Regions from separate parts of the Streptomyces sp. NPDC046203 genome, predicted to be linked through region 2. Evidence: riboswitches for the same ligand, from Rfam matches in the RefSeq annotation. Region 2 holds a riboswitch; the other holds the start of a gene.

Region 1 (7,701 bases), on a different contig from region 2:
CGCTACGAGCTGCACGCCCGCCACCTCAACCACCAACTGCCCCGCATGCTCCACACCATAGGGTTCGACAAGGTGTACGAGCGGGCCGAGGGGGCCCACTTCTGGGACGCCGACGGCAACGAGTACCTGGACATGCTGGCCGGCTTCGGCGTCATGGGGCTCGGCCGGCACCACCCGGTCGTCCGCAAGGCGCTGCACGACGTCCTCGACGCCGGCCTCGCCGACCTCACCCGCTTCGACTGCCCGCCGCTGCCCGGCCTCCTCGCCGAGCGGCTGCTGGCCCACAGCCCCCATCTCGACCGGGTGTTCTTCGGCAACAGCGGCACCGAGGCCGTCGAGACCGCCCTCAAGTTCGCCCGGTACGCCACCGGGCGGCCGAGGATCGTCTACTGCGCGCACGCCTTCCACGGGCTCACCACCGGCTCCCTGTCCGTCAACGGGGAGCCGGGCTTCCGGGACGGCTTCGCCCCGCTCCTGCCCGACACGGCGATCGAGCTCGGCGACCTCGACGCCCTGGAGCGCGAGCTGCGCAAGGGCGACGTGGCCGGCTTCGTCCTGGAACCCATCCAGGGCAAGGGCGTCCACGCCGCCCCGCCCGGCTTCCTGCGCGCCGCCCAGGAACTGCTGCACCGGCACGGCGCCCTGCTCATCGCCGACGAGGTGCAGACCGGCCTCGGCCGGACCGGCGACTTCTATGCCCACCAGCACGAGGAGGGTGTCGAGCCCGACCTGATCTGTGTCGCCAAGGCCCTCTCGGGCGGCTATGTGCCCGTCGGCGCCACGATCGGCAAGGACTGGATCTTCAAGAAGGTCTACTCCTCGATGGACCGGGTCCTCGTCCACTCGGCCAGCTTCGGCTCCAACGCGCAGGCCATGGCCGCCGGGCTCGCCGTGCTCTCCGTCATGGAGTCCGAGGACACCGTCGCGCACGTCCGCCGCACCGGCGACCTGCTCGCCTCCCGGCTGCGGGAGCTCGTACCCCGCTACGAACTCCTCAAGGAGATCCGCGGCCGAGGACTGATGATCGGCATCGAGTTCGGCCGCCCGACCTCGCTCGGGCTGCGCGGCCGCTGGGCCATGCTCCAGGCGGCCCGCAAGGGGCTCTTCGCGCAGATGGTCGTGGTGCCGCTGCTCCAGCGCCACCGCATCCTCACACAGGTGTCCGGCGACCATCTGGAAGTGATCAAGCTGCTCCCGCCGCTGATCATCGACGAGAAGGACGTCGACCGCTTCGTCACCGCCTTCACCGCGGTCATGGACGACGCGCACGGGGGCGGCGGGCTCCTGTGGGACTTCGGGAAGACCCTGGTCAAACAGGCTGTGTCGGCCTCGTAGGGCCGGCTGCGGGGCTGCGTGCCCGCAGAGTCGTCGGGAGCCGCCGGGTGCGGGAGAAGCCGCTCCCGTGAGGGTTTGCCTCTGAGGCAAGAAATTTGCCTCAGAGGCACGATCCTGGCCCAATGGAGGCATGGACCACGTTACCGACGTCCTGCAGGACGTCGCCCCGCAGCTGCGGGCCCTGCGGCGCCGCCGGGGGCTCACGCTGGAGGGCGCCGCCCAACGGGCCGGGCTCTCGCCGGCTCACCTCTCCCGACTGGAGACGGGGAACCGGCAGCCCTCGCTGCCCATGCTGCTCTCCCTCTCCCGTATCTACGGTACGACGGTCTCCGAACTGCTGGGCGAGACGCTGCCCGAGCGCGACCCGATCGTCCGGGCCGGCCGCTCCGATCCCGTCGAGGCCGACGGCTGGATCTACCGCCAGGCCGGAGCCGCCGGGCGCGCCATGCAGTGCCTGCGCGTCCACATCCCCTTCGCCACCAGCGCCGACATCGTCCGGATGCACCCCGGCGAGGAGTGGATCCACGTCCTGGAGGGACGGGTCAGGCTCGCGCTCGGCGACACGGTGCACGTTCTCGATCCTGGGGACAGCGCCCACTACGACTCGCTCACCCCGCACCGGGTCGGCGCCGCCACCCAGGCAGGGGCCGAGCTGATGTTCGTCCACACCCTGATCCAGAGCCCCGCCGCCGAGCTGTGCCTCGGCAACGGGACTCCGCACAGCCGCTGAGCCCCCAGAAAGGATTCGACATGTCCGACAAGTCCGTACCGGTCACCGGTGAAGAGCGTGGTGGCGGCAAGTTCCCCAAGGGGCTCGTGCTCCGTCTCTTCGCCTACCTCATCGCGGGTCACCTGTTCGCCGGCTTCCTCTACCTGCTCTTCGAGATGGGCGGCGGCCAGTAACACGGCGGCAGGCGAAGCGGTCTCGGCGGCCGGCCCCCGGCCGACCGCCCCAGGCCCAGCCCCCTACGCTTCCGTGAGCAGCCGCTCTCGCAGCCGCTCACGGGTTTCCGGGGCCAGTCCCAGGCCCGTCAGGAGATACGCGTCGACCGACCCCCAGGTCGACTCGATCGCCTCGAACCCGGCGCGCAGATACTCCACCCGCGCGTCGAAGAGCGGGGCCAGCAGCTCCATCACCTCCGGAGACATCCCGTCCGGGGCGGTGGGGCTGCGCTTCATCCGGTAGCGCCGGTGCGGGGCGTTGGACTTCAGATAGTCCGCCTCGATCGCCTCCCGCTCGACCCCCACCGCCAGCAGGGATATCGCGATCGCGAGCCCCGCCCGGTCCTTCCCCGCCGCGCAGTGCATCAGCGCCGGAACGCTGTCCCCGGCCATCGTGTGCAGGATCCGGCTGTGCTCGGCGGTCCGCTCGACGATCATCCTCCGGTACGAGCGGGTCATCCGCCCCGCCGCCTGGCCCTCGCCCAGGACCTCCCGCAGCCGCGCCAGTTCGCCGGAGCGCACCAGCTTCCAGAAGTCCTTGCCGTCGGCGGGGTCGCTGAGCGGGATGCTCACGTTCGTCACCCCGGGCAGTGCCACGTCCGGCCCCTCCAGGCGCCGGTCGGCGTCATTGCGGAGGTCGAACACCGTATGCAGGGACAGGGCGGTGAGGAAGGCCGCGTCCTCGGTGGTGGCGTGCGCCAGATGGCCGCTGCGGAACAGCCGCCCGGTGCGGACGGCCCGGCCGTCCGCGGTCGGCAGCCCGCCCAGGTCACGGAAGTTGCGTACGCCGGTGAGCTCGGGCTCGGTCGTCGCTTGCGTCACGGTCGCTCCTGCTCTCGGGATCGGTTTTCCGGCATCATCCCGGTGCCCGCTTCACGGTGCACCCCTCGGGGCACCGGTGGGCGATCTGCCCGAATTAGCGGGTTCGATATAACGCGCCCTGATTGCTGGGGGGATGGGCGCCGGGGCGTGAGCAGCGTCATAAACATGACGGACCGTGGTGGAGCGTCCTTTTCAATTCCCTTTCACGGAAAGCCAATCGATGGGGCGTCATCGATGCGGCGTGGCCGGAATGCGGGCCCGGCGCGCCGTGATCATGGGGAAAAGGAATAAGGCGGCTTGTTCCCGCCGACACGGCTCGTCTAGCGTCGCGTTCCATCCGGACGGACCGCCGAATCCTGCCGCCGCCCGGAATCCGCACTCACCCGTACCCGGCAGGAGCGGGGGACCCAGGTTTTACGCCGGTTCCTCGGCGCCCGAAATGAAAAGGCGCGCCACGAAGGACGGCTCGGGGTGAAGTCGCGTGAACGCGCGGCCGGACATCTCCCGTCCGAACCCGACAGCTCACCTCGCAGGCGACGGAGAGGAATGCCGTCATGCCCGCGAAGGGTAAGCACCGCCGCCGCAAGGCCCGCCCGTTCGGCCGTGGAATAGTCGCCGCGAGCGCCGGCGGGGCCGTCGTCGCGCTGCCGCTGATCGGCGCGACCGGCGCCCATGCCGCCGAACGGGCCGTTCCGGCCGCGACGCCCCGACAGGTTCCCGTTGCCACTCCGGCGTCCGTCCCGGCATCGGTCCCGGCCACCGCCCCCGGTGGCGGCGCGAGCGCGTACACCGTGGTGCCCGGCGACCACCTGTCCAAGATCGCCGCGGAGCACCGGCTGGCCGGCGGCTGGCACCGGCTCTACCACGACAACCGCCAGGTGGTCGGCGAGAACCCGTCGCTGATCTTCCCGGGCATGAAGCTCGTCCTCGGCGCTCCGCACACCGGCCAGGCCGCCGCTGCCCCGAAGATCGCCACCCCGAAGATCGCCACCCCGAGGGCCGCCGCCTCGCAGAGCGTCGGGCGGAGCGCCGACGGCGTGTCCACCGCCTCCGCTTCCGCCTCCGCCTCCGCTTCGCGTGGTGCCGAGCGCGTCACCGCGTCGGCCGCCGGTGCCTCCACCCAGGCGTCCACGCCGGCCCCCACGGTCTCGGTGTCGGCCTCGTCCCCGGCTTCGGCCTCGTCCCCGGCGTCCGCCGCCGTGTCCACCGGCACTGCGGCCTCGGTCCCGGCCGGTTCGACCGCCTCCTCTGGCGCGACTGCCTCCTCCGGCTGGGTCGCCCCCGTCAGCGGCGGCACCTCCACCCCGTACCGCGCCTCCGGCTCGATGTGGTCCTCCGGCTACCACACCGGTGTCGACTTCATGGCGGCCACCGGCACCACCGTTCGCGCCGTCGGCCCCGGCACCGTCTACTCCGCCGGCTGGGGCGGCTCCTACGGCAACCAGGTCGTGATCAAGCACGCCGACGGCACCTACTCGCAGTACGCCCACCTCTCCTCGATCACCGTTTCCGCAGGCCAGGCCGTCTCCGGTGGCCAGCAGATCGGCCTGTCCGGCGCGACCGGCAATGTGACCGGCCCGCACCTGCACTTCGAGATGCGCACCGGGCCGGACTACGGCTCCGACATCGACCCGCTGGCCGCCCTGCGGCAGCACGGCGTCGCCGTCTGACCCGTCCGACCCGGCCGTCCCGAAACGGCGGAAAGGCCCTCCGAGCCCGCCCGTGAAGCAGGCCCCGTAACCGGCCCCCGGCGCACCCGCGCCGGGGGCCGGACGCGTATTCCGATTTGGTCGAATCTTTATCGGTGGCATATATCACCCGCCGTCAACCCCTCCTTACGGTCGCGTAGGTCACATCCGTCCGGCAAAGATGTGCTCCCGTGGCAGACGATTCGACAACACGAGACATGAACGCAATCGGGTCGTACGCGGCTATCGGTGACAGTTTCACGGAGGGCGTCGGAGACCCCGGGCCCGACGGGACATTCGTCGGCTGGGCGGACCGTTTCGCGGTCCTGCTGGCCGACCGGCTGCCGGAGCACGACGACTTCCGCTACGCGAATCTGGCCGTACGGGGGCGCCTGCTCGACCAGATTGTCGCGGAACAGATCCCGCGGGCGAAGGAACTCGCCCCCGACCTGGTGACCATCTGCGCCGGCGGCAACGACATCATCCGCCCCGGCACGGACCCCGACGACGTTGCCGAGCGCTTCGAGAGCGCCATCGCCGACCTGAGCTCCGCCGTCGGCACCATCATGGTGGCGACCGGCTTCGACACCCGCGACGTGCCGCTGCTCAAGCACCTGCGCGGCAAGATCGCCACGTACAACGGGCACGTACGGGCCATCGCCGACCGCTACGGCTGCCCGGTGCTCGACCTGTGGTCGCTGCGGTCCGTCCAGGACCGCCGCGCCTGGGACGACGACCGGCTGCACCTCTCGCCCGAGGGGCACACCCGGGTCGCGCTGCGCGCCGCCCAGGTCCTCGGCATGCCGGTGCCGGCCGACCCCGAGCAGGTCTGGCCGCCGCTGCCGCCGCGCGGCACCCTGGAAGTCCGCAAGGACGACATGCACTGGGCGAAGGAGTACCTCGTCCCGTGGATCGGCCGGCGGCTGCGCGGCGAGAGCTCCGGCGACAACGTCGAGGCCAAGCGCCCCGACCTGCTGCCGCTGTAGCGGACCGGACCAGCGCCGGACCGGCCCCGGCACTCGCACCGGCCTTGCCCCCTGTACGCGTGGGGCGGGGCCGGTGCCGTCGTGTCCGGGGGCGCGACGAGGGTGCGGCGGGGGGTGCGACGGGGGCGCTTCGCACGCCGGCGGGACAATCGGCTCATGACATCTTCCGCATCGCAGTCCCGTGGTCCCGCCGGCCGTGACGCCGAGGAGCGGGGTTACCTCCTGGACAACGCCCGGGCCGAGGCGGGCGTCCGCTTCGGCGCGCTCGGCGCGCTGTTCGACCCGTCGACCTTCCGGCACATCGAGCGGCTGGGGATCGCCCCGGGCTGGCGCTGCTGGGAGGTCGGGGCCGGCGGTACGACCGTGGTGGACTGGCTGGCAGACCGGGTCGGTCCGGACGGCCGGGTGGTGGCGACCGACATCGACACCTCCTGGGCCGCCGGCGCGGCGTCCGGCGTCGAGGTGCTGCGGCACGACGTGGGCGCGGACGAGCCGCCCGGCGACGGCTTCGACCTGATCCACGCGCGGCTGGTGCTGGTGCACGTCGCCGACCGGGACCGGGCCCTCGCCGCGATGGCCGGGGCACTGCGCCCCGGCGGGTGGCTCCTCCTGGAGGACGCCGATCCGGCGGCTCAGCCGCTGATCTGTCTCGACGAGTACGGTCCCGAGCAGGCCCTCGCCAACAAACTGCGCACCGGTTTCCGGAAGCTGCTCGCCGAGCGCGGCGCCGACCTCGCGTACGGCCGCCGGCTGCCCCGGCTGCTGCGCGAGGCGGGCCTTGCGGACGTCGCCGCCGACGCGTACTTCCCGATCACGGCGCCCGCCTGTGACGTACTGGAGGCGGCGACGGTCCGGCATGTGCGCGACCGGCTCCTCGCGGCGGGTCTGGCCACCGAGGACGAGATCGAGCGGCACCTCGCGAACGTCGAGGCGGGTCGTCTCGACCTCGCGACCTCGCCGATGATCTCCGCCTGGGGCCGCCGCCCCTGAGCACGGGCCGGCCCGCCGGTCCCTGTTCGTCCCGTCCCGGCGGTCCCCGGCCGGTCCGGCGGCGGCGCGGGCCGGGGGAGCAGGGGTCAGGGGTCGACGAGCTGACCGACGACCTTGGCCAGCAGGAAGCCGGCGGTGTTGGCGTCGGCGCTGACGGTGATCGCCGTGCCGCCGGACACGTACATGCGGACCGGGGAGCCGAATTGGTGATTGCGCGCGACCCCGAGAGCGCCGCCGTAGTTCAGCGGGCTCGACGCGAAGTGGAGGGGGAGCTGGACCTGCTGGGTGCCGCCGTCCGAAGCCCAGAGCTCGTCCATGGTGTCGTTCTGGCCGATGGCCGCGTAACCGGACAGGTGCTCGACGATCAGCAGCTTGCCGGCCGGAACGGGGTCCATCACCACGGAGACCCGGGTGGTGGGGGCCCCGCGGTTGTCCTGGTACTTCACCGCGGACCATGGCTGGATACCCATGCTGAGCGCCTTCCGGTCCTGGGGCCCGAAGCGGTCTTCCGGCCCCGCTGCGCGCATGCTCGCACCGGTTGCCGTTCCGCGCGGTTTCATCCGGCACGCGAAGCCCGAAGATCACACGAAGGGATCCCGGGGGATCGGCGCGGATGCCCCCGGAACGCGGGCCGGGCCGGCCCTCGGACTCGCCGGCCCGCCCGAAGTTTCGTCGAAGCGGGATCCCGGCGGGCGGGGCGGGGCGGGTTCCCGGGTTACGCGTCCGGTGTCCCCGCGCGAGTCGACGAGCCCGCCGCGCCGTTCCGGGGCAGCGCGGCGAGGCCCAGTTCGCGGGCCAGGGCGGCGTCCGCCCACGTCACCATGGTGGTGCGGGGGAGCGCGCCGGGGTACGAGGTCATCTGGACGGCCAGGCCGTCCAGGAACGCGGTCAGCCGCCAGGCCGCGGCGACCGGGTCCGGGCACGGGAATTCCCCGGCC
Region 2 (7,701 bases):
GGCGCCCGCCCAGGCCAGGATCAGCAGGTCCTCGCCCTTCAGGAGCCGCTGGCAGCGCACACCACCGGTGGCCCGGCCCTTGCGCGGGTACTGGTCGAACGGGGTCAGCTTGGCCGAGGTGCCGGCCGAGGCGTCCAGGGTGCCGGTCGCGCCGGCCACCGTGAACACCACCGCGTCCGCCGCCGGGTCCACCGCCGTGAAGGACAGGACCTCGGCGCCCTCCGCCAGCTTGATGCCCGCCATACCGCCGGCCGGGCGGCCCTGTGGCCGTACCTGGGAGGCCTGGTAGCGCAGCAACTGGGCATCGGAGGTGATGAAGACCAGATCCTCCTCGCCGGTGCGCAGTTCGGTCGCGCCGACGACCCGGTCGCCGTCCTTGAGGCCGATGACCTCCAGTTCGTCCTTGTTCGCCGGATAGTCCGGCACGACCCGCTTGACCACACCCTGGAGCGTGCCGAGCGCGAGGCCGGGCGAGGACTCGTCGAGAGTGGTCAGGCACAGCGCCGTCTCGTCCGCCTCCAGGGTCAGGAACTCCGTGAGCGGCGCACCGCCCGCCAGGTTCGGCGCGGCGGCCGTGTCCGGCAGCTGCGGGAGGTCGATGACGGCGATCCGCAGCAGCCGGCCGGCCGAGGTCACCACGCCGATGTCGCCGCGCTGGGTGGCCGCCACCGAGGAGACGATCACATCGTGCTTGGCGCGCTTGCCGTCGTGGTCGGCCGGAAGGCCCTCGGTCACCGTACGGGCCAGCAGGCCGGTGGAGGACAGCAGCACCCGGCACGGGTCGTCCGCGACCTCCAGGGCCATCGCCGGGGCCGTCTTCGGCGAGCCCGCCGACTCCAGCAGGACCGTGCGCCGGTCGGTGCCGAACTTCTTCGCGACGGCCGCCAGCTCCGTCGAGACCAGCTTGCGCAGCTCCGTGTCGGATTCGAGGATCTGCGTCAGCTCGTCGATCTCGCCGGTGAGGCGGTCGCGCTCCTCCTCCAGCTCCAGCCGGTCGAACTTGGTGAGCCGGCGCAGCGGGGTGTCGAGGATGTACTGCGTCTGGATCTCGCTGAGCGAGAAGCGCTCCATCAGACGCTGCTTGGCCTCCGCCGAGTTGTCGCTCTCGCGGATGAGCCGGATGACCTCGTCGATGTCGAGCAGCGCGACGAGCAGGCCCTCGACCAGGTGCAGCCGGCTCTGCCGCTTGGCGCGGCGGAACTCGGAGCGGCGCCGGACCACGGCGAAGCGGTGGTCGAGGTAGACCTGCAGCAGTTCCCGCAGGCCCAGTGTGAGCGGCTGGCCGTCGACCAGCGCCACGTTGTTGATGCCGAAGGACTCCTCCATGGGCGTCAGCTTGTACAGCTGCTCCAGGACGGCCTCCGGCACGAAGCCGTTCTTCACCTCGATGACCAGGCGCAGGCCGTGGTTGCGGTCGGTGAGGTCCTTGACGTCGGCGATGCCCTGGAGCTTCTTCGAGCCGACCAGGTCCTTGATCTTGGAGATGACCTTCTCGGGGCCGACCGTGAAGGGGAGTTCGGTGACGACGATGCCCTTGCGGCGCGCCGTCACGGTCTCGATGGTGGTCGTCGCGCGGATCTTGAAGGTGCCTCGGCCCGACTCGTAGGCGTCCCGGATGCCGGCGAGGCCGACGATCCGGCCGCCGGTCGGCAGGTCCGGTCCGGGCACGAAGCGCATCAGCGCGTCGAGGTCCGCGTTCGGGTGGCGGATCAGGTGCCGGGCGGCCGCGATCACCTCGCCCAGGTTGTGCGGGGGCATGTTGGTCGCCATGCCGACCGCGATTCCCGAGGCGCCGTTGACCAGCAGGTTCGGGTACGCGGCAGGCAGCGCGACCGGCTCCTGCTCCTGGCCGTCGTAGTTCGGGGCGAAGTCGACGGTGTCCTCGTCGATGGACTCCGTCATCAGGAGTGCGGCCGGGGCCATCTTCGACTCGGTGTACCGCATGGCGGCCGGCGGGTCGTCGTTGCCGAGCGAACCGAAGTTGCCGTGGCCGTCGACGAGGGGCAGCCGCATGGAGAACGGCTGTGCCATGCGGACCATCGCGTCGTAGATCGACGCGTCGCCGTGCGGGTGGAGCTTGCCCATGACTTCGCCGACCACGCGCGCGCACTTCACGAAGCCGCGCTCGGGCCGCAGGCCCATCTCGCTCATCTGGTAGACGATGCGGCGCTGCACCGGCTTCATGCCGTCGCGGGCGTCGGGCAGCGCACGGGAGTAGATCACCGAGTACGCGTACTCGAGGAAGGAACCCTGCATCTCGTCGACGACATCGATGTCGAGGATTCGCTCCTCGAACGCTTCGTCCGGCGGCGGTGTCTTCGTGCTGCGGCGGGCCATCGCGGCTGCGGCTCCTTCACCAACATGGGCTGATCTGACGCCGACCATTGTGGACCGTGCCACGGACAATGCCGACCGCGACCCGGAAGAGGGACATCCGAGAGGTACGGGAACTTCGCGAGGTGGCGGCGCGCTTGCATACAGTGGCAGGACTTTTTCCCGATCGCGATCGAAGGGACGTACATGCCCATGGGTCACACGGCTGAGGCCGAGGCCGGCTCCGGCGGCCTGACTGCGACCGAGCACCGGCTGGCCAACGGCCTGCGGGTGGTGCTCTCCGAGGACCACCTGACCCCGGTCGCCGCGGTCTGCCTCTGGTACGACGTCGGTTCGCGCCACGAGGTCGAGGGCCGCACCGGACTCGCCCACCTCTTCGAGCACCTGATGTTCCAGGGCTCGGGCCAGGTGAAGGGGAACGGCCACTTCGAACTGGTGCAGGGCGCCGGCGGCTCGCTCAACGGTACGACGAGCTTCGAGCGGACCAACTACTTCGAGACCATGCCCGCGCACCAGCTGGAGCTCGCGCTCTGGCTGGAGGCCGACCGCATGGGCTCGCTGCTCGCGGCCCTGGACGACGAGTCCATGGAGAACCAGCGCGACGTCGTCAAGAACGAGCGCCGCCAGCGCTACGACAACGTGCCGTACGGCACCGCGTTCGAGCGCCTGACCGCCCTCGCGTACCCCGAGGGCCACCCGTACCACCACACCCCGATCGGCTCGATGGCCGACCTGGACGCGGCCACCCTCGAGGACGCGCGGAGCTTCTTCCGCACGTACTACGCGCCGAACAACGCGGTGCTCTCCATCGTCGGCGACATCGACCCGGAGCAGACCCTGGCCTGGGTCGAGAAGTACTTCGGCTCCATCGCCGGCCACGACGGCAAGCCCGCGCCCCGCGACGGCTCGCTGCCGGACGTCATCGGCGGGCAGCTGCGCGAGGTAGTCGAGGAGGAGGTCCCGGCGCGTGCGCTGATGGCCGCCTACCGGCTGCCCCACGACGGCACGCGGGAGTCCGACGCGGCCGACGTGGCCCTGACCATCCTGGGCGGCGGGGAGTCCTCCCGTCTCCACAACCGGCTGGTCCGCCGCGACCGCACGGCCGTCGCCGCGGGCTTCGGCCTGCTGCGGCTGGCCGGCGCGCCCTCGCTCGGCTGGCTGGACGTCAAGGCATCCGGCGGTGTCGAGGTCCCGGCGATCGAGAAGGCCGTCGACGAGGAGCTGGCCCGTTTCGCCGCCGAGGGCCCGACGCCCGAGGAGATGGAGCGCGCCCAGGCCCAGCTGGAGCGCGAGTGGCTGGACCGGCTCGGCACGGTCGCCGGCCGCGCCGACGAACTGTGCCGGTACGCGGTGCTGTTCGGCGACCCGCAGCTCGCGCTCACCGCCGTGCACCGGGTCCTCGACGTCACCGCCGAGGAGGTCCGGGAGGTCGCCCAGGCGCGACTGCGCCCGGACAACCGCGCCGTCCTGGTCTACGAGCCGGTGACGGCCGACGGCGCCGACGACAGCGACAGCGACGAGGAAGAGGGAGCGGACCAGTGACCGAGGCCGCCGCGTCTTTGGCAACCATGACGTTCCACCCGCAGCCCCAGCCGGGCCTCGCCAAGCCCTGGGCCTTCCCGGCCCCGGAGCGCGGCACGCTCGGCAACGGGATGACCGTGCTGCGCTGCCACCGCCCCGGCCAGCAGGTGGTGGCCGTCGAGGTGTCCCTCGACGCCCCGCTGGAGGCCGAGCCCGAGGGCCTGGACGGCGTGGCCACGATCATGGCCCGGGCCCTGTCCGAGGGCACCGACCAGCGCTCCGCCGAGGAGTTCGCCGCCGAGCTGGAGCGCTGCGGCGCCACTCTCGACGCGCACGCCGACCACCCCGGCGTACGGGTCTCCCTGGAGGTCCCGGTCTCCCGGCTGCCCAAGGCGCTCGGCCTGCTCGCCGAGGCCCTGATCGCGCCCGCGTTCGCCGAGTCCGAGATCGAGCGCCTGGTGCGCAACCGGCTCGACGAGATCCCGCACGAGGCGGCCAACCCGGCCCGCCGGGCGGCCAAGCAGCTCTCCAAGGAGCTGTTCCCGGCCGGTACGCGCCTGTCCCGGCCGCGCCAGGGCACCGAGGAGACGGTGGAGGCGATCGACGCCGCCGCCGTGCGCGCCTTCTACGACGCGCACCTGCGGCCCGCCGCCGCCACCGTCGTGGTCGTCGGCGACCTGACCGGGGTCGACCTGGACAAGCTGCTCGCCGAGACCCTGGGCGCGTGGACCGGGGCGCCCGCCGCGCCGCGTCCCATGCGGGGCATCACGGCCGACGACACCGGACGGGTCGTCATCGTGGACCGACCCGGCGCCGTTCAGACGCAGCTGCTCATCGGCCGTATCGGCGCCGACCGCCACGACCAGGTCTGGCCGGCCCAGGTGCTCGGCACGTACTGCCTCGGCGGCACCCTCACCTCCCGGCTCGACCGCGTCCTGCGCGAGGAGAAGGGCTACACCTACGGGGTACGTGCCTTCGGCCAGGTGGTGCGTTCCGACGCCGAGGGCCACGGTGCCTCGATGCTGGCCATCACCGGCTCGGTCGACACGCCGAACACCGGCCCGGCCCTCGACGACCTGTGGAAGGTGCTGCGCACCCTGGCCGCCGAGGGTCTGACGGACGCCGAGCGCGATGTGGCCGTGCAGAACCTGGTGGGGGTGGCCCCGCTCAAGTACGAGATGGCGGCCTCCGTCGCGGGCACGCTCGCCGACCAGGTCGAGCAGCACCTCCCGGACGACTACCAGGGGCAGTTGTACGCGCGCCTGGCCGAGACCGGCACGGTCGAGGCCACGGCCGCCGTGGTCAACGCCTTCCCGGTGGACCGGCTGGTCACCGTGCTCGTCGGTGACGCGGCACAGATCGAGGAGCCGGTGCGGGCCCTCGGGATCGGCGAGGTGACGGTCGTCACCGGCTGAGCGGCCGACCGACTCACCCGACCGACCTGACCCGACCTGACCCGGCCGGCCCGGCCGATCCCGCGGGCTCGGCCGGGCCGACGGTGTGGACGGCTGAGGGAAGGACCCTGACGACCCGGTTCGTCAGGGTCCTTCCCTATGTCCGAATTGATGGCCTGTGAGGTCGAATGCCCTGTGGCATGAATAACAATGAGGCGCCTCTGTTTGGCGATGGACAGATGATCGGCCTAGCGTCGATGCGGCTGTCCGCCCCTGTACGACGCCGCGTCCGCGGCACCGGGCAGCCATCGCCGAGTCCCCGTCAGGCGCGAGCCTGGGGAGCCGGGGACCCCTCACGTCCCCTGGGGTGAATCGGACGCCTTCGCTCTCGCGGAGGGGCCCGTAGGAGACCTTCCTGCTCCGAACCCGTCAGCTAACCCGGTAGGCGAGAGGGAAGGAAAGGACCAGCCTTTTCATGGCGTTCACCCGTGCCACCGGGAAGCATCGTGCTCCGAGCCGGATGGCGCGCCGCGGCGCGGGCATCGCCGGCGCGGCGACCCTCGCCGGTGCCGGCGTCATCGGCTCTCTGGCCTCTCCGGCGCTCGCCGCCGACACCGAGGACGGCTCCCTGGAGGACACCGGCCTCACCCGGGTGGTCACCGAGGAGTCCCTCGCCAAGCACGTCGACGCCCAGGCCGCCGCCCAGGAGAAGCAGGCCTACCAGGCCGCCGCCCGCGCCAAGGCCGCCGCCGAGGCGAAGCGCAAGGCCGAGCAGCGCGTCAAGGAGATCCGCGAGGCCAAGGAGCGCGCGGCCCGTGACGCCGAGCGCAAGCGCCTCGCCTCCTTCCAGCTCCCCGTTGCCGGCTCGTACGTCTCCACCGGCTACCAGACCGGCGGCGCGCTGTGGTCCTCCGGCCACCACTCCGGTATCGACTTCCACGCCGCGTACGGCACCACGGTCGTCTCGGTCGGCTCGGGCACCGTCGTCGAGGCCGGCTGGGGCGGCGCGTACGGCAACAACATCGTCATCCGGATGAACGACGGCACGTACACCCAGTACGGCCATCTCTCCGCCCTGCGCGTGTACGTCGGCCAGAAGGTCACCCCGGGCGAGCTGATCGGCATCTCCGGATCCTCCGGAAACTCCACCGGCCCGCACCTCCACTTCGAGGCCCGCACCGGTGCGGAGTACGGCACGGACATCAACCCGATCTCGTACCTGCGGGCCCGCGGCGTGGCCGTCTGACGGTCGCCCCCGGACAGCCCGGCGGATGATCGCATCCCGCGATCGCGCGCGGCGCACCACGTGACGAAGCCCCGGCTCGAAGGAGCCGGGGCTTCGGTGTGCGCGGGGGCGCGGTGCCGGGGGCGCGGTGCGTGGGGTGCGCACGGGGCGTGGCGCGCTGGGCGCGGACATGCGAAGAGCCGCGTCCCTCCGGAGGAGCTGGAGGGGCGCGGCTCTCGTCGCTGAATCGCTGAACAGCCGAACCGCCGCCGGACTGTCGTCGGACTGTCGTCGGGTGACGGCGGGGTGGCGGCGGACGGGTCAGACGGTCTCGGGCAGCTCTTCGAGGCCCTCGGCGACCAGCTTCGCGAGGCGGTCGAGCGCGATCTCGGCGCCCTCGGCGTCCGAGGCGAGCACGATCTCCTCGCCGCCCTGGGCGCCCAGGCCGAGCACCGCGAGCATGGACGCGGCGTTGACCGGGCTGCCGTCGGCCTTGGCGATCGTCACGGGGATGCCGGAGGCCGTGGTGGCACGGACGAAGATGGAGGCGGGGCGGGCGTGCAGGCCCTCGGCCCAGCCGACGTTGACGCGGCGCTCAGCCATAGTGGTTGCCCTTCAACTCTCAGCGGTTGTCTAGACCAGTCTCTCACGGGTGGCGGGAGACCCGGCCTAGAACCGCCGGGCAGCCCCTGGGGTGCCCCGTCCGGCCCTCCCCACAGTGCCCGGCGCCCGCCCGCCGCGCGACCGGTGCCACGGCTCCGCCGCGACCCGTGTCACCACTCGTGTCACGGCCCCGCGCCGGTCGTAGTCTTTCCCCATGCAGAGCGCGTCGGAACAGCCCGCACAGCCGGAACACGCCTACCCCGACCACTGGGAGGCGGACGTGGTCCTGCGGGACGGCGGCACCGCGCGCATCCGCCCCATCACCGCCGACGACGCCGACCGGCTGGTCGGCTTCTACGAGCATGTGTCGGACGAGTCGAAGTACTACCGCTTCTTCGCGCCCTACCCCCGGCTGTCCGCCAAGGACGTCCACCGGTTCACCCACCACGACTTCGTGGACCGGGTCGGGCTCGCCGCCACCGTGGGCGACGACTTCATCGCCACCGTCCGCTACGACCGCATCGCCCCCGACGGGCGGCCCGCCTCGGCGCCCGCCGACGAGGCCGAGGTCGCCTTCCTCGTCCAGGACGCCCACCAGGGCCGCGGGGTCGCCTCCGCCCTGCT

What was found. Region 2 has a riboswitch for cyclic di-AMP ahead of ABZ990_RS02000 (M23 family metallopeptidase). Riboswitches for the same ligand answer to the same signal wherever they lie in the genome.
Region 1: it holds a riboswitch for cyclic di-AMP, as region 2 does, so the genes downstream of both, ABZ990_RS05005 (peptidoglycan DD-metalloendopeptidase family protein) here and ABZ990_RS02000 (M23 family metallopeptidase) in region 2, are expected to answer to the same signal.

Annotation. Positions count from the first base shown of each region.
Region 1 is NZ_JBEYZX010000004.1:115,172-122,872, reverse strand. It holds gene ABZ990_RS05025 (aspartate aminotransferase family protein) at 1-1,335, shown strand, start outside; gene ABZ990_RS05020 (helix-turn-helix domain-containing protein) at 1,466-2,065, shown strand; gene ABZ990_RS05015 (DUF6126 family protein) at 2,086-2,238, shown strand; gene ABZ990_RS05010 (tyrosine-protein phosphatase) at 2,302-3,099, opposite strand; cyclic di-AMP (ydaO/yuaA leader) riboswitch at 3,470-3,648, shown strand; gene ABZ990_RS05005 (peptidoglycan DD-metalloendopeptidase family protein) at 3,654-4,769, shown strand; gene ABZ990_RS05000 (SGNH/GDSL hydrolase family protein) at 5,006-5,773, shown strand; gene ABZ990_RS04995 (methyltransferase domain-containing protein) at 5,930-6,763, shown strand; gene ABZ990_RS04990 (hypothetical protein) at 6,850-7,233, opposite strand; gene ABZ990_RS04985 (TetR/AcrR family transcriptional regulator) at 7,479-7,701, opposite strand, start outside.
Region 2 is NZ_JBEYZX010000002.1:32,098-39,798, forward strand. It holds gene ABZ990_RS01985 (DNA topoisomerase IV subunit A) at 1-2,337, opposite strand, end outside; gene ABZ990_RS01990 (pitrilysin family protein) at 2,527-3,876, shown strand; gene ABZ990_RS01995 (pitrilysin family protein) at 3,873-5,270, shown strand; cyclic di-AMP (ydaO/yuaA leader) riboswitch at 5,549-5,712, shown strand; gene ABZ990_RS02000 (M23 family metallopeptidase) at 5,725-6,495, shown strand; gene ABZ990_RS02005 (HPr family phosphocarrier protein) at 6,796-7,077, opposite strand; gene ABZ990_RS02010 (GNAT family N-acetyltransferase) at 7,292-7,701, shown strand, end outside.